4 regions of the Shinella oryzae genome follow, and region 2 is predicted to be linked to each of the others. Evidence: riboswitches for the same ligand, from Rfam matches in the RefSeq annotation. Region 2 holds a riboswitch; each other region holds the start of a gene.
What was found. Region 2 has a riboswitch for cobalamin ahead of K6301_RS12290 (aromatic ring-hydroxylating oxygenase subunit alpha). Riboswitches for the same ligand answer to the same signal wherever they lie in the genome.
Positions count from the first base shown of each region.

Region 1: it holds a riboswitch for cobalamin, as region 2 does, so the genes downstream of both, K6301_RS14310 (hypothetical protein) here and K6301_RS12290 (aromatic ring-hydroxylating oxygenase subunit alpha) in region 2, are expected to answer to the same signal.
Region 3: it holds a riboswitch for cobalamin, as region 2 does, so the genes downstream of both, bluB (5,6-dimethylbenzimidazole synthase) here and K6301_RS12290 (aromatic ring-hydroxylating oxygenase subunit alpha) in region 2, are expected to answer to the same signal.
Region 4: it holds a riboswitch for cobalamin, as region 2 does, so the genes downstream of both, K6301_RS18285 (ABC transporter substrate-binding protein) here and K6301_RS12290 (aromatic ring-hydroxylating oxygenase subunit alpha) in region 2, are expected to answer to the same signal.

Region 1 is NZ_CP081987.1:2,934,320-2,938,528, forward strand. Features, by position in the region: gene K6301_RS14300 (glycoside hydrolase family 94 protein) at 1-1,503, opposite strand, end outside; gene K6301_RS14305 (hypothetical protein) at 1,502-1,708, shown strand; cobalamin riboswitch at 1,908-2,136, shown strand; gene K6301_RS14310 (hypothetical protein) at 2,230-2,445, shown strand; gene metH (methionine synthase) at 2,528-4,209, shown strand, end outside.
Region 2 is NZ_CP081987.1:2,518,834-2,523,042, reverse strand. Features, by position in the region: gene K6301_RS12300 (diguanylate cyclase domain-containing protein) at 1-854, shown strand, start outside; gene K6301_RS12295 (DUF6656 family protein) at 879-1,493, opposite strand; cobalamin riboswitch at 1,789-2,042, shown strand; gene K6301_RS12290 (aromatic ring-hydroxylating oxygenase subunit alpha) at 2,150-3,394, shown strand; gene K6301_RS12285 (FAD-binding oxidoreductase) at 3,396-4,209, shown strand, end outside.
Region 3 is NZ_CP081987.1:1,610,649-1,614,857, reverse strand. Features, by position in the region: gene K6301_RS08020 (NAD+ synthase) at 1-828, shown strand, start outside; gene K6301_RS08015 (NYN domain-containing protein) at 960-1,703, shown strand; cobalamin riboswitch at 1,753-1,967, shown strand; gene bluB (5,6-dimethylbenzimidazole synthase) at 2,013-2,699, shown strand; gene K6301_RS08005 (DUF2865 domain-containing protein) at 2,692-3,780, opposite strand; gene K6301_RS08000 (ABC-F family ATP-binding cassette domain-containing protein) at 4,040-4,209, shown strand, end outside.
Region 4 is NZ_CP081988.1:456,504-460,712, forward strand. Features, by position in the region: gene K6301_RS18270 (LamB/YcsF family protein) at 1-10, opposite strand, end outside; gene K6301_RS18275 (GntR family transcriptional regulator) at 135-797, shown strand; gene K6301_RS18280 (D-alanyl-D-alanine carboxypeptidase family protein) at 805-1,854, opposite strand; cobalamin riboswitch at 2,045-2,272, shown strand; gene K6301_RS18285 (ABC transporter substrate-binding protein) at 2,433-3,449, shown strand; gene K6301_RS18290 (FecCD family ABC transporter permease) at 3,446-4,209, shown strand, end outside.

The DNA.
Region 1 (4,209 bases), 420 kb from region 2:
ATGGTCGCGTTTCGAGATGAGGCAGGGCACGACGAGCATCGTGCGCGCATCCTCAGGGATGCCGTCCTTGAACTCGTAGCCGACCAGCCGTGACGGCGTGACGAAGAAGGTCACGAGCGTATTGAACAGACCCGTGGCACCTTCCGAGGCCGGCAGCGCGAACAGCACGAGCATGATCAGCCAGGCGCCATTGGGAATATCGAGCTGGTCGAGGAAATAGTAGACCGCGATCATCGCCAGCAGCGTGAGGATGATGTTGGGGCCGGCAATGGCGAGCCAGTTCAGCTTGCGCGTCATGCGAACGACGCGCTGGACGACCGAGGGATGGTAGCCGATGCGCTTTTCGAGCAGCTTGCGCTTCTTGCCCACGAGGAACGCGCCGACATTGGCGCGATAATCGGGATCGCCGGCATTTTCCGCGGCGTCTTCCTCGGTCATGGCGAGCGCGATTTCGGTGACCTCCAGCTCGCTCTTGCCGGAGCGGCGGGCGAAACGCTCGATCGTGTTGCGGTATTTGTTGCGCGAGCCGAAATCCAGATCGCTGTAGTCCGACCGCTGGCGCAGCGCCTCGTCGAGGCGGCTGACGCTCTCGAACCAGACCGGCCATTCCGCGTCATCTATCGTACGCAGGCCCTTGATGAGCGAACTCATCGTCACGTTGCCGGAAGACAGGCGGTTGTTTTCCGCGACGATCAGTTCCTCGAGGTCGGTGCCCCGGCTCTCGATCTTGCGCTCCAGCCACTGGATGACCGCGCCCGATGTCTGAAGGCCGTCGCGCAGGCGGTAGAGAAGCTGGACGACGAAAGTGTTGTCTTCGGTCAGGCTCTCGATGGTGCGCAGATGCGCAATCGACTTCTCCGGATCGTTGAGGCGCACCAGCTCGTCGGCCACGTCATTGGCCTTGAAGCGCATCTTGCGCGAGCGTTCGACGCGGCTGGAAATACGCCGCAGGTTCTCCAGAAGCACGAAGCGCACGAATGACGGCAGGGCCCAGAGTTCGCCGATCTTCAGCGGATCCACCGTCTGGAAGCCCTGCACGAAGGCGGTCAGGCTTTCCTGCGAGACACTGCTGTGCGTATGGGCGACATAGAGCCAGGCCAGGGCCAGCGTGCGCGGAAAGGGCTGGCCGTCGATCTCCATGGTGGGAAGCTGCCGGTAGAAGCGGCGGGGGAAGTCGCGCCGGACCTCCTGGATGGCTTCTTCGATCACATAGAAATTGTCGAGCAGCCACTCGGCCGCCGGCGTGATCTGCGCGCCGGCCTCCACGTCCTTGGCCGTGACCTGGTAGACGCGGAAGATCTCCTTCTCGTTTTCCTTGTGCCGTGCCCGGAAATCGAAGGGGCGGAAACCCGGAAGCACCGCCGTCTTGTCTCGGGCGAGCGCTTCGCCGCAGGCGGCGAGCTCCTCCAGCGTGAGATAGGTGGCGCGGATCGAGTCGTTATAGTCGATCTGCCGGATATCGGCGTCGCGCGAAGGGGCTTGCGGCGTAGTATGAAAGGACATGTCTCTGATTCTGGAACCGGCCATGTTGAGCCACCCGGCAGCGGCCGTTGCGCCGGATTGTCTTTCGCGGGCGGGCTTCGTTCTGCTGTCGCGATCAGCCATGACACCCGACCGCGCCCTCATGGCGCTCCAGGTGCGGTTTTGGCTCAAGCGACACGCTGTTTGTCATCCACGCCGCGTGGTGCATGAAAACGGCATTTTTTAGCCGTAAGGACAGAGACTTGCAACCTGTCAACAGGGCAGGATGGCGCAGCATGGACCCTCATCTGCGGTTTTGGTGAATCGCGCACCCTGAACGGGAGGCGAGCCCGCGCGAGGTGCAGGCGGACAAACAATGCGCGGGGATAAAAAAGGTTCCCGCCCGAATGCGCGCCGCCTGCCATTGACTTGAAATCCAAGCGGCGCGAGGTTGCCGGCATCAGGGTCTTCCGAATCGAAAACGGTCCGGAGGCTAAGAGGGAAGCCGGTGCGAAGCCCAGGACATCAGACTTGGGCATCAAAACCGGCGCTGCCCCCGCAACTGTAAGCGGCGAGCGTCTGTCGATCCGCGCCACTGGTGTCATGCGCACCGGGAAGGCCAGACAGACGCGACGACCCGCAAGCCAGGAGACCTGCCCTGATAGCTGTAACGACCTGGGCGGGGTGTCCCAAGGGTGCGCTTGCAATGCCATGGATTGGCAACAACGTGCGTCCGGCCATCCCCCAATGATCCGATTGGGGAAAGACATGTTTCAATTCACCGAAAAACAGGCATCCGGCACCGGCAACCCGGAATCCGTGTTCATTTCCTGGATTCTCTGGCAGCCGCGCGACGCCGACCTCGCCGCCGAGGCGCTGAAGGAAGTGCACAAGCTCGCACGACTCGACAATCCCGACCCTGATATCGCGCGGCTGAAGGCGCTGTTCACGTCGCTGGCGGGCGCGGACGGGCCGCTACATTAGGCAGAAACACGAAACATATGTTGACATAAAGATATCTTTATGTGATCTCCGATACTGAATGAAAGTACCGGAGGGTTCTCCCATGGCCAATTCCCACCTGGACGACCTGTTCGGCCCCGAACAGCCGCCGCGCGACGGAAGCGAAGTCCTCGCCGCCCTCAAGGCCGCCGCGCGCGAACGCATCCTCGTGCTCGACGGCGCGATGGGAACCGAGATCCAGACGCTGAAGCTGGTGGAAGACGATTTCCGCGGCGACCGTTTCGGTGATTGCGCCTGCCACCAGCAGGGCAACAACGACCTGCTGACGCTGACCCAGCCGGGCGCCATCGAGGACATCCATTACCGCTATGCGCTCGCTGGCGCCGATATCCTCGAGACCAACACGTTTTCCTCCACCACCATCGCCCAGGCCGATTACGGCATGGAGGACATGGTCTATGAGCTGAACCGCGACGGCGCCCGCCTTGCGCGCCGCGCGGGCCTGCGCGCCGAGCAGAAGGACGGCAAGCGCCGTTTCGTGGCCGGCGCGCTGGGGCCGACCAACCGCACCGCCTCCATTTCGCCCGACGTCAACAATCCCGGCTATCGCGCCGTGACCTTCGACGACCTGCGCATCGCCTATGCCGAGCAGGTGCGCGGCCTCATCGACGGCGGCGCCGATATCATCCTCATCGAGACGATCTTCGACACGCTGAATGCCAAGGCGGCGATCTTTGCCACGCACGAGGTCTACGCGGAAAAGGCCATCCACCTGCCCGTCATGATCTCGGGCACGATCACCGATCTCTCCGGCCGCACGCTCTCCGGCCAGACGCCAGAGGCCTTCTGGAATTCGGTTCGCCATGCCGATCCCTTCTCCATCGGCCTCAACTGCGCGCTCGGCGCCAATGCCATGCGCGCCCATCTCGCCGAGATTTCCGCCGTCGCGCAGACCTTCGTCTGCGCCTATCCGAATGCCGGCCTGCCCAACGCCTTCGGCCAGTATGACGAAAGCCCGGAGGAAATGGCCGCCCAGATCGAAGGCTTCATGCGCGACGGGCTGGTCAACATCGTCGGCGGCTGCTGCGGCTCGACGCCGGACCATATCCGCGCCATCGCCGCGGCCGCCGCGCGCCACAAGCCGCGCGAAATCCCCGACATCCCGCGCCACATGCGCCTGTCCGGCCTCGAACCCTTCACGCTGACCGACGCCATTCCCTTCGTGAATGTCGGCGAGCGCACCAATGTCACGGGCTCGGCAAAATTCCGCAAGCTCATCACCGCCGGCGACTATGCCGCAGCGCTCGACGTTGCGCGCGATCAGGTCGCGAACGGTGCCCAGATCATCGACATCAACATGGACGAGGGCCTGATCGATTCCGGCAGGGCGATGGTGGAATACCTCAACCTCATCGCCGCCGAGCCGGATATCGCCCGCGTGCCCGTCATGATCGACAGTTCCAAATGGGAGGTGATCGAGGCCGGCCTGAAATGCGTGCAGGGCAAGCCGCTGGTCAATTCCATCTCGCTGAAGGAAGGCGAGGAAGCCTTCCTGCACCACGCCAGGCTCGTGCGCGCCTATGGCGCGGCCGTCGTGGTGATGGCCTTCGACGAGACCGGACAGGCCGACACCAGGGCCCGTAAGGTGGAAATCTGCACGCGCGCCTACAGGCTGCTGACGGAGGTTGCCGGGCTCGCACCCGAGGATATCGTCTTCGACCCCAACATCTTCGCGGTGGCGACGGGCATCGAGGAGCACGACAATTACGGTGTCGACTTCATCGA
Region 2 (4,209 bases):
ATCAGCATGAGGCGAGCGTGCTGCAGCGCTCGGCAGGCGCTATCACCAACGAGATGGCCAACTTCATGGACCTGCTCGGTCAGGAGCGCGCCTCGCTTTCCGACTATGGCCGCCTGATCGGCGAAGCGTCGCAGGTGATCCGCAATGCCAGCGGCATGGGCGAAGGCGCGCTCGGCAGTTCGCTCGAGGCCCTTCAGCGGGCAACAGAGCTGCGTGTCACGCATACGGCTGAAATGGCGAAGAAGGTCGCGGCGCAATCGGTCGTCATGGACGGCATCCAGAAGGAGATGGCGGAATTCGAGGCGATGAAGTTCATCGATCCGCCGACGAAACTCGGCAATCGCCGGGCCTTCAACAAAGCGCTTGCCAGCGTCTATGCCAATCCCGAACTGCCCATGCTGTGCGGCGTCGCCATCGCCGAGGTCGATGCGGGACGGCGCTTTTCTCCCGCGCAGATCGAAGCGCTTTCGGATCACCTTGTGACGTTCTATGGCGGGCTCATTCGCCAGGTGTTCCCCGGTGAAGACCTCGCGGTGCGTTTCGATGGCCTGCGCTTCGGGTTCTTGTTCCACACAGGGGACGAAGCGGAGATGCTGCGGCTCATCGATCAGTTGCGCAATACGTTCGAGACGGTGGCGTTGCGCGATCCGCGCACGGGCCGCAATCTCGGCCATCTCACCCTGTCAGCCGGTGTCTGCATGGCCGACCGGGCCGATAGCGCGCTGGCTCTGTCATCGGCCTGCGAGCAGGCATTGGCGGAGGCGCGGGCTGGCGGCGGTGACAGGGTCGTCGTGCACGGACCGGGCGAATCCGCCGCTTCCGGTCGCGACTGGATGATCTACCGGGCGTCCTGAGCCACCGGGCGCTGCCGGTTACGGCTACATCGCCCGGATGATCTTGCGCAGCGCCTCGTTGCCTGCGCTAAGCATGAGAACGTTCTTCATCGCCAGCTTCGGGTCATCGGTGCGGAACAGCACGCCGTTTCCGCGTATCTTGTTGTCGATCCTGAGCCGTCCGGCTTCTTCCGCAGGCGTGATCGCGACGGCGAAGTACATGCGGCCCGGCTTGCGGGAGATGCTATCGAAGAACTGCTCCCCGTGGTCGCTGTCGGCGCCGATCTCGGCCTGGAAATTGGCCATGTAGAAGGCCCATTGAACATTCTCGAATTCGGCAAAGCGGGACTTGGCGACGGTGATATGGCAGTAGCCGAGATGCGGCGTGCCGGCGAGCGTGCGGTGAAAGATGAGGCGGGGAAACTGGATGGACTGGTGGAAGCGGTTGATACGGCCGTGCGTGATGCTGCCGGCCCGTTCCAGCTTGCGGCCGGTACGCTCGGCGACTTCTTCGTAGCTGAGATAACGTTTTTCGGTAGCGCTCCAGGTCGGCGTGCGATCGATCCGCCCCGTGCGCAGGAATTCGGTATGCGCGGACCGGGGCGGGTTCGCGCGCTTGAAGGCGACAGCGTCGTAGTATCGGAAACCTGTCTGCTGCACCCGTCGCACCCCATCGTCGTGCCTTTATCGACGAAAGAGTATGGAAACGTCGTTAAGCTTTCCTTTCCGACAGGGTGCCTTTTCCAGGTGCATCCTTTATGGTCGCAATATGACAACCTGCCGTCACGCGGCCGCCTGCTGCCAAAACTATACGCATTGCGCCGCAAAATTAGGCGCATCACATTGAAACCTTTAACTTAATGAGAGCAATGCAGGTAGGGCCCATGCAAAGGGGGCTGTCGTCAAAACATGATGGCATGTCGTTTTCCGGCGTGCCGCCCGGTCTTTCTTGCGGTTAGATAAGAACACTCAAGGTGCCCGCCTCCAAGGGAGGGGTGGAGAATTGGGAAGCCGGTTTAAATCCGGCGCTGCCCCCGCAACGGTGTTGGAGCAAGGTGCAGCAGGAAGCCACTGGACGGGAGGTCCGGGAAGGCGCTGCACCAGGTCCGGAAGGCATGGTCCCAGGCGAGCCGCGAGGCTTTCTGTGCGGATCATGACCGGCCAAGGACACTCCTCAGCCCGGAAACCAGCCTGGAGTAACGATCGTGACTGGCTGCGGCGGGCGGCCGGGAAGCGTGCAGACCGTGCGGCTTGCCGCCCGGATGCCGTCTCCTCAGCGCGCCTCGGCAAATTATTGGATATTCTGAGGATCCGGCATGGACATTCACAGCGACGTGCTCCGCAAGCTCAAGAACCGGCGCGAAGGCCACAGCCTCGAGCAGGCTTTCTACATCGACCCCGACTATTACAAGCTCGATCTTGAGACGATCTGGTACCGCGACTGGCTGTTCATCGGCCACGATTGCGAGATCCCCAAGTCCGGCAACTACTTCACGGTGCAGGTAGGCGATTATCCCGTCGTCGTCACCCGCGACCGGACCGGCACCGTTCGTGCCCTTCACAATTCCTGTCGCCATCGCGGCTCGCGCGTCTGCACGCAGAACAAGGGCTCTTCCGCCAAGCTCGTCTGTCCCTACCACCAGTGGACCTACGAACTCGACGGTTCGCTGCTCTTCGCGCGCCACATGGCTGAGGATTTCGACAAGACCCAGCACGGCCTGAAGCAGATCCACTGCCAGACGGTCGGCGGCTATATCTTCATCTGCCTTGCCGATGAGGCGCCCGATTTCGCGCCCTTCCGCAATCTCGTCGATCCCTATCTCGCCCGCCACCGCCTTGGCGAGACGAAGGTCGCCTTCGAGAGCACGATCATCGAGAAGGGCAACTGGAAGCTCGTGTGGGAAAACAACCGCGAGTGCTACCACTGCGCCGCCAACCATCCGGAGCTCTGCCGCACCTATCCCGAAGCGCCGAGCGCGACGGGCGTACAGGGCGCCAAGGATGACCCCGTCATCGCGGAGCACTGGGCGAAGTGCGAAGCCGCCGGCTTGCCGAGCGAGTTCAAGATCTCGCCGACCGGCCAGTTCCGCGCCGCGCGCATGCCGCTCATCCAGGATGCCGAGAGCTACACCATGTCCGGCGCGCGCGCCGTGCAGCGGCCGCTGTCGAGCGACGTGCTGGAAAGCCATATCGGTACGCTCCTGCTCTTCCATTACCCGACGACCTGGAACCATGTGCTGGCCGATCACGCCATCACCTTCCGCGTCCTGCCGCTCGGCCCCGAGCTGACGCAGGTCACGACGAAGTGGCTGGTCAACAAGGATGCGGTCGAGGGCGTGGATTACCGGCTCGACGAGCTCACGCATGTCTGGACTGAAACCAACGACCAGGACCGCCGGATCGTCGAGGAAAACGCCTTCGGCATTCGCTCGCCGGCCTACCAGCCCGGCCCCTACTCGCCCGAAGACGAGGGCGGCGTGATGCAGTTCGTCGAGTGGTACACCAACTTCATGGTGGAGCGGCTCGACGGCGCCAAGAAGCCGCTGTCGCGGGTCGCCTGACATGACGGTCACGAGCGATTTCCGCCATTTCGACGAACTCCAGCCGTGGAACGATCGCCAGCATATGCTGGAATGCATTGCCGTCACGGTGGAGACGGCCGATGTGATGACCTTTACCTTCCGTTCCGATCGTGACAACTGGTTCCGGTACCTGCCGGGCCAGTTCGTCACGTTGGAACTGCCGGTCTCGGAAGACGATCCGGTCATGCGGACCTATACGCTGTCTTCGACCCCTTCGCGTCCCTTCTCCGTCGCCGTGACGGTGAAGGCGCAGAAGAGTTCGATCGGCACGCGGTGGATGTTCGATCATCTGCGTCCCGGCATGAAGCTGAAGGCCTTCGGCCCGCTCGGCGATTTCTCCTTCGTACGCTATCCCGCGGAAAAGTACCTCTTCATCTCGGCCGGCTCCGGCGTGACGCCGATGATGTCGATGACGCGGTGGATGTCGGATTGCAGCCCGCAATCGGACGTCGCTTTCGTCACCTGCGCCCGCAAGCCGGAAGACCTGCTGTTCAAGGCGGAGCTCGAATGTCTCGCGGCCCAGATGCCCAACCTGTCGCTGGGCTTCGTCGTGGAAGGCCATAATCCGCGCGACGGATGGCACGGCGTGCGCGGTCGCATCGATGCTGCCCGGCTGTCGCTGCTGGCACCGGATTTCCGTGATCGCACCGTCTTCTGCTGCGGTCCGGAACCCTTCATGCGTGGCGTGCGCGACATGCTCAAGGTCTGCGGCTTCAACATGGACCGCTACCACGAGGAAAGCTTCCAGCCGGCGGCCGCGCCGGCGCCGGAGGAAATCGCGATCCGCGCGGGTG
Region 3 (4,209 bases), 910 kb from region 2:
TACGTCAACAAGAACGGCTTCAAGAACGTCGTGCTCGGCCTGTCCGGCGGCATCGACTCCGCGATCTGCGCGGCCATCGCCGTCGATGCGCTGGGCGAGGAGCGCGTGCGCTGCGTGATGCTGCCCTACCGCTACACGTCGGAGGATTCGCTCAAGGACGCCGCCGATTGCGCGAAGGCGCTGGGCTGCCGTTACGACATTGTGCCGATCGAGGCGCCCGTGACCGGCTTCCTTTCCGCACTGTCGGAGACCTTCGAGGGCACGGAAGAAGGCATCACCGAGGAAAACCTGCAGAGCCGCACGCGCGGCACGATCCTGATGGCGATTTCCAACAAGTTCGGCTCGATGGTTGTCACGACGGGCAACAAGTCGGAAATGTCGGTCGGCTATGCCACGCTCTACGGCGACATGAACGGCGGGTTCAACCCGATCAAGGACCTCTACAAGATGCAGGTCTACGCGCTGTCGCGCTGGCGCAACCAGCATGTGCCGCCCGGCGCGCTGGGCCCGACGGGCGAGGTGATCCCGCACAACATCATCGACAAGGCGCCGTCCGCCGAACTGCGGCCAAACCAGACCGACCAGGATTCCCTGCCGCCCTATCCGGTGCTCGACGACATCCTCGAATGCCTCGTCGAGCTGGAGATGGGCACGGAGGAGATCGTGGCGCGCGGCCACGACGCGGCGACCGTCCACCGGATCGAACACCTGCTCTACATCGCCGAATACAAGCGCCGCCAGTCGGCGCCCGGCGTGAAGATCACCCGCAAGAACTTCGGCCGCGACCGCCGCTACCCCATCACCAACCGCTTCCGCGACCGGGGGTAAGGGGCGCGGGGTGCTGGCTATCTTTCTGCGCCTGGTAGTTGTGCGTTAACCTGTGAAATCGAAAAGTAACCTCTCTGATTGCAGGCGGAGTGGGCGATGCTAATATGCATTCCTTCTCAAGGGGAGTGGGTATGACGCAACGCGGGGCTGTCCTTTTCGTCGATGCAGAGAACGTGCCTTCAGGTGTCGCTGGTAAACTCATTGAAGAGGCGACAAGGCACGGCCTGCTGCTTGATCGCCGCATCTACGGTGACTTCTCGAATCCATCCCTCAAGCCTTGGCTGGATGCCGCCGCACTTCATGCCCTCACGACCCGGCAAACCGTGGCCGGTGCAAACCGCAAGAACGGTGCTGATATCGCCATGGTGATCGATGCCATGGACGAACTTCATTCGGGAGAAGTGGATGTGTTCTGCCTCGCCACTGCCGATAGCGACTTCACGCAATTGGCAATGCGAATTCGGCGCGCTGGCAAGATCGCCGTTGGCATGGCGTGCTCGAAAGCTTCAAGCCGCTTTCAGGCGGCGTTTGATGTTTTCAGGATCGTCGATGCAGTGAAAGCCAATGCCAGTTCAGTGTCGGTGAAAGCCGGCGAAAAGCCTGTCGCAAAGCAGGCACCGGCTGTTCGGCGGGCGTTAAAGGGAGAACTCCTGCAACGCATTTTCGTCGAAGCGCCGCCGTTGGATGGTCCATGGGTTGCGCTGCCGGACCTCATGAAGACTTTGCAAGCGTGTCAACCAAACTTCGATCTTAAGTCTTACGGCCACAACCAATTCTACAAGCTGCTGGCCTTTTCCGACGTCGAACTCACCGACAAGAACCGCAAGGCGCGTTTGAAGGCACAGCCCCTCAAGAAAGTGGTCGATAACGGTTGAGGCGATAAGGCCGTTTTGCGGCCGCGGGCTTGATCGTTGAGCCGTGCCGTGCACAATCCGGCCGTCAGGTGCCCGCTTGCGGGAGAATCGGGAAACCGGTGCGGGGAAACCCAGGTCCGGTACGTGCCCAACGCTGTGACGGGGATGGCTTGTCCTTAAAACCTTGAATCGATTCAGGGTTTTGCCACTGGTTGTTCAACCGGGAAGGCAGGGCGGGGCCGTGTGAACCGAAGTCAGAAGACCGGCCTGGCGAGATGGACCGAACCGCGCGGACGGCGGCAGGTTTTGCGCATTGTTGGGGAGATGACGATGCGAACCGAACCGTGGGACCCTCTGGTCCGGGCGGACGCCTTTCCGTGTGAGGAGAGGCAGGCCGTCTACCGCGCCATCGAAACACGCCGCGACGTGCGCGACCAGTTCCTGCCCGATCCCTTGCCGGACGATCTGGTCCGCAGGCTGTTGCAGGCGGCGCACAATGCGCCGTCGGTCGGTTTCATGCAGCCGTGGAACTTCCTTCTCGTGCGCAACCTGCCCACCCGTCAGGCGGTGCATGCGGCCTTCCTGAAAGCCAATGCCGAGGCGGAGGCGATGTTTTCCGGCGAACGGCAGGCACGCTATCGCGCGCTGAAGCTCGAAGGCATCCTGAAGGCGCCGCTGTCTATCTGCGTGACCTGCGATCCGACACGGGCAGGGTCCGTCGTGCTGGGGCGAACGCACAATCCGCGCATGGATGTCTATTCCACCGTCTGTGCCGTGCAGAACCTCTGGCTTGCGGCGCGGGCGGAAGGGGTGGGCGTCGGCTGGGTCAGCATCTTCCACGACAGCGATATCCGCGCCATCCTCGGCATTCCTGACCATATCGAGATCGTCGCCTGGCTGTGCGTCGGTTTCGTCGACCAGCTCTATGGCGAACCGGAGCTGGCCGTGAAGGGCTGGCGGCAGCGCCTGCCGCTGGAGGAACTGGTCTTCGAGGAGCGCTGGCCGGACGTCAGTTGACGTCGGCATCGGCCGGACGGCCGAGGTCGATCGCGGATTCGTTTTCCGGCAGGAAGGCCGGGCCGACCGTGCGCACCTTGTGCTTGGACGGATCGTACTCACGCTCGGCGGCCTTGACCGGAACCTTTGCCTCTTCCTTGCGGGGCAGCGCGTGGATCGTGGTCACGGAGCCGGCCCCGCCATCGGGCGCCGTTTCCGTCGTCGTCTCCCCGCGGGCCGCCTTTTCGCGCTTGATCATCTCCTGATAGTAGGCCGTAAGGTTGCAGCCGCAGGCGCCGGGCTTGGAGAGATCGCGCGTGCGGTAGGCGAAGGCGTTCTGCAATTCGACATAGGCGCGGCCGGTGACCGTGGAGGTCATCTGCTCGGTTTCCTGCCCGCGGCCCATCGCCTGGTAGAACAGTTCCGTCTCGGTCTGCGGGCACATCATGGCGCAGACCTGCTGGTCGCGGCGGAAATCCATCGGCGAAGCGTTGGAGGAGATCGGGAAGAAGCCGCCGTCGCAGGTGCGCACACAGACGGTGCGCAGGTTCCCGTGGCCGGCATTGCCGCCCAGCGAGCGCAATTGCAGCCGGTCGCTGCCTTCGGGCGTCGTTCCCAGCGGCAGGGTGCGCGTGTCGTCGAGCGAGCGCAGGCGCTCGGTCGCGGCAACCGGCGTCACCTTCGCGTCGTTGCAGCCCTCGGCCTCAAGCCTGGAGAGCAACTGGTTGCGCCTGGCTTTCGACGTGCCGCCACCCGACAGGTCGCGCCGCTTGCTGTCGAGGATCTGGAGGTTCTGCTCCATCTTGCCGATGACGGTGGCGAGCGTGGCGCAGGCATCGGCATTGGCGCCGCCGATCACGATGATGCTGCCGCCGGAGCAGCGCAGGCGGCGCTGGTCGCTTTTGGCCTGCCGCAGCTGGATGTTCTGGCGGGCGATGGCGGAAGCGTATTTGCGCGCGTTCGCGGTATCGACCACGACCTTGGGCAGGCTCGCCAATTCCGTTTTCAGGCGCTGGCACACGTCGGCCAGCGCCGTGCCGCCGGATAAAAGAAGCGACAGGCCGGTTGCGACGGCAAACAGGAAGCGACTGCGTCCCTTCACGGTATCGATCCCTATCGATCTTCGAGCATGTCGAAACGGCCGGCGAAAACCGGCTTTCGTTCACTTATCATAGGGCGCGCCGGGGCAAGTGCAACGCCGACAGGCATTCGTGATTAACGGCCTCGATACCCGCCTGCCTTGCAACCGCCTTGGTCAGCCCCTAGATTGCGGCCATGGTCAATACCGACCGGATGGTGCTTCATGGATTTCAACCCGACCGCAAATCGACTTCGTTTTGTCATCGGGGATATCCGCATCCATGCCGCATTCCATCACGCTTTCCAAAATCTCGTGGTCCACGCCTGACGGGCACACGCTTCTTTCCGATCTCGACCTGACCTTCGGCGCCGCACGCACCGGCCTTGTCGGCCGCAATGGCGTCGGCAAGACGACGCTGCTCAGGCTCGTCACGGGCGAACTTATTCCGCG
Region 4 (4,209 bases), on a different replicon from region 2:
TCGCCGTCATGTTCCCTCCATGGCTATCCTTCAGATAGGGAGGACTTTACATGAAAGAACAAAAATATCAATATTGTTCAACAATCATTCCTCTAGTGAAGAGCGACGAGCATTATGGGGCGAGGAAAAACACAATGACAGAGGATGGGCAGGGCCTGCCACTTGCCGACCGCCTGGCGCGGCGTATCCGCGCGCTGCTGATCGCCGGAGAGCTTTCGCCCGGCCAGCGCCTGTCCGAGGCAGCATTCAGCGAGCGCTTCGACGTGTCGCGCAATTCGCTGCGCGAGGCGTTCCGCCTGCTGACCAAGGACGGCCTTCTGCGCCATGAGGCCAACCGCGGCGTCTTCGTCGCGGTCCCGACCATGGCCTCCGTCATCGACATATACCGCGTGCGGCGCATGCTGGAATGTGCTGCCCTGCGCCAGGCCTGGCATCAGCATGCGGCCATCGGGGCAATGCGCGATGCGGTCGCCGAAGGACGTGAGCGGCGCGACGCCGGTGACTGGACGGGCGTCGGCAGCGCGAATATGACCTTCCACGCGGCGATCATCGATCTCGCAGACAGCACGCGCATCAGCGAATTCTACGAACGCATATCAGCGGAATTGCGGCTCTGCTTCGGGCTGCTGAAAGACCCGGCGCACCTGCACGCGCCCTTCGTGGACATGAACGGCGAGATCGTGACGCTGCTTGAACAGAACAAGCGCGAAGAGGCCGCCGCGCAGCTCGACGCCTACCTCAACCTGGCGGAACGGACGATGCTGAAGACGCTGGAGCGCGCCTCCGAGCCATCATGACGCCGGACTAAGACGGCCGGCGGGCGGGTATCGGCACATCCACGGCCGTATCGTCCGCCCATGTGCTGATGGTGTGAACCTCGCCTTTCGTCTCGCCCTGCAGATAACTCTCGTGGCCGGGCAGCCCCATCGGGTAGAGCGCGTCGCGGCTTGCCTCGTAGGCTGCGCTCTGGTCGGTGCAGAGGCGCACGCGCATGTCCTGCGGTGCGACATCCTTGCGGTTCGCCAGGTCCTCGACGCGCGCGCCGCCGGAAAGCCGCCCCTCGAAGGCCTGGGTCATGTATTGGGCGGAGCGTTCGTTGCGCTCACGCTCCGTCGTCGCGCCCAGAATGACCACCATCACCCGCTTGCCGTTTCGCGCGGCGAGCCCGACGATATTGCGACCGGATGCGCACAGGAAGCCCGTCTTCATCCCCGTCGTGCCCGGATAGCGGGTCAGCAGCAGATTGTTGGACTTGATCTCCTTGCCGTCGATGGTGACCGACGACGCCAGGAAGAAGCGTCGGTATTCGGGAAACTGCCGGTCGACTTCCATGCCGAGGATCGCGAGGTCCCGTGCAGTCGTATAGTTGGTCTTATCGAACAGACCGTTCGGGTTGGCGAAATGGGTGCCGGTCAACCCCAGACGCGCCGCCGCGTCATTCATGCGCTTGACGAAGGCGGCCTCGTTGGGCGCCACCGTTTCGGCGACGGCGACAGCGACGTCGTTGGCAGAGGCGGTGATCATGGCGAAAAGCGCATCCTCGAGCGTCATCGCCCGGCCGAAGGTCAGCCCGGATTCGAGGAACGCCTGCTTGGTCGCATTGCGCGTCATGGTCACGGGCGTCGTCAGCGTCACCTCTCCCGCTTTCAGCGCTTCGAACGTCACGAAAGCCGACATCAGCTTGGTCGTCGACGCCGGATACCACGGCACGCCGGCATCTTCCTCGTACAGCACCTGATGGCTGTCGGGATCGACGACGAGAACAGGCGTGGCACTGGCGGCGCTAGCCATGAACAGGCACGCCGCCACTACCAGACATTTCCACGCTCGCCCGAGCATCGTGCTTTCCGCCATGTATCCGTCTCCAGAAATCAAGCTATTCTAATGGCATGGCATCGCCTTGAAGGGCAAGATGCCGATGCGACGCACGCTCGCGCAGCAGGCGAAGCCATCCATCGCGGCCTGCATACGTCCCGTTTTCGACGAAGACGCGGCAGTGTCTTCCGCAAGCGAGCATCTGCGCCTTGACGCGGATCGGGGCGCGTCATAAGGGGAATGCGACGGTTCCCGGAGGACGACTCCGAAGGGATTAATAGGGAACACGGTGCGGACGACCCAAAAGGGACCAAGACCGTGGCTGCCCCCGCAACTGTAAGCGGATTGTCGACCATCCCCGGGCCTTAACGGCCATGCCACTGCGAAACACCGCGGGAAGGCAGATGAGCGACAGACATCCGTGAGCCAGGAGACCTGCCGTCGAACACGATCCAATCAACCGGGCGGGGATGCCTGGAAAGGAGCAGATATGTCTGACCTGAACCTTCGCCATATGACGGCATCCATCCGCCTCGATTGGGCTTTCCGCGCGAGCTGACACTCACGTCGCCCGCTGCGCTTCGCAGCGCTCGCCTTCTCCCGGAATCGAGGTTTCCATGCGCCAGATCATCGCCACCATTTCGTTCGCCGTCGGCCTGACCGCCCTAGCCGGTACCGGCTTCGCCGCCACCCAATATCCGCTCACCATCAACAATTGCGGCCAGCAGGTCACCTTTACAAAAGCGCCCGAAAAGATCGTCTCGATCGGCCAGGGCATGACCGAGGTCCTGTTCTCGCTCGGCCTTGCCGACAAGATCGCCGGCACCGCCGTCTGGGTCGGCCCGGTTCTGCCCGCCTATGCCGAGGCCAACGGCAAGATCAAGCGGCTTGCCGACAACGACCCTAGCTTCGAATCCGTCGTCGGCGAGGAACCGGACCTGGTAGCCGCCGAATTCGAATGGCATGTCGGCGTGCAGGGCGCGGTCGGCAAGCGCGAACAATTCGCCGATCTCGGCATCAACACTTACGTCGCACCGGCCGATTGCGTCGCCAAGATCAACACCGACGGCGGCGACGGCGTTCGCAAGGAGCTGTTCACGATGGACCTGATCTATCAGGAAATCGCCGAACTCTCCGAAATCTTCGACATCAAGGAGCGCGGCGACGCCCTGATCGCCGACCTGAAGAAGCGCGAGACCGACGCCGTCGCCTCCATCGAGGGCGCCGCCAGCAAGAACCTTCCCGTCGTGTTCTGGTTCTCCAGCAAGGAGGTGAGCGGCGACGCCTTCATCGCCGGCAAGAACAGCGCACCGGCCTATATCCTCAAGACGATCGGCGCGAAGAACGTCGTCACCACCGAAGAAGAATGGCCGCTGGTGGGCTGGGAAACCATCTCACAGGCAAATCCCGCCGTCATCGTGCTGGCAACGATGGATCGCCGCCGCTATGCAGCCGACGACCCGCAGACCAAGATCGACTTCCTTGAGAACGACCCTGTCACCAAGGAACTCGATGCGGTGAAGAACAAGCGCTTCGTCATGATGGATGCCCAGTCGATGAACCCGACGATCCGTACGATCGACGGTATCGAGACGCTGGCTGCCGGCATCAAGTCCTTCGGCCTGTCGCAGTGAGGGCTGCCGCATCCAGACACCATCGCTGGTGGGCGCTCGTAGCGCTCACCGTTGTCGCCGTCATCCTGCTCGCGATCATGATCAGCCTCGCCGTCGCGATCGGCGAGATCGCCATTCCCCTGTCCACGACGGTCAGGGCGGTGTCGAACCGGATCTTCGGCACGTCCTTCGAACTCAACCGCATTCACCAGGGTATCGTCTGGGATTACCGGCTCAGCCGCGCGCTCGTTGCCGCAAGCGCCGGCGCGTCGCTTGCCCTGTGCGGCGTCGTGCTCCAGGCAATGCTGCGCAATCCGCTTGCCGAACCCTATGTGCTCGGCATCTCGGCGGGCGCCTCGACGGGCGCTGTTTGCGTCATGATCCTCGGCCTCGGCTACGGCGCGCTGACGCTGTCGGGCGGCGCCTTCATCGGCGCGATCGTCGCCTTCCTGCTCGTTGGTGTCCTTGCGGCCGGTGCCGGCCGGTCGAGCGAGCGCATCATTCTGTGCGGTGTCGCCGGCTCGCAGCTCTTCAATGCACTCACCTCCTATATCGTCACCACATCCGCCAATGCCGAACAGGCGCGCGGCGTGCTGTTCTGGCTGCTCGGCTCGATGAGCGGCGTGCGCTGGACCGACGTCTATCTCTCCGTGCCGGTCGCCATTACCGGATATCTCGCCTGCCTGTTCCACGCCCGCGCGCTGGACGCCTTCGCCTTCGGCACGGATGCCGCCGCCGCACTCGGCATCGCCGTGCGGCGCGTCCAGGTCGTGCTGTTCGG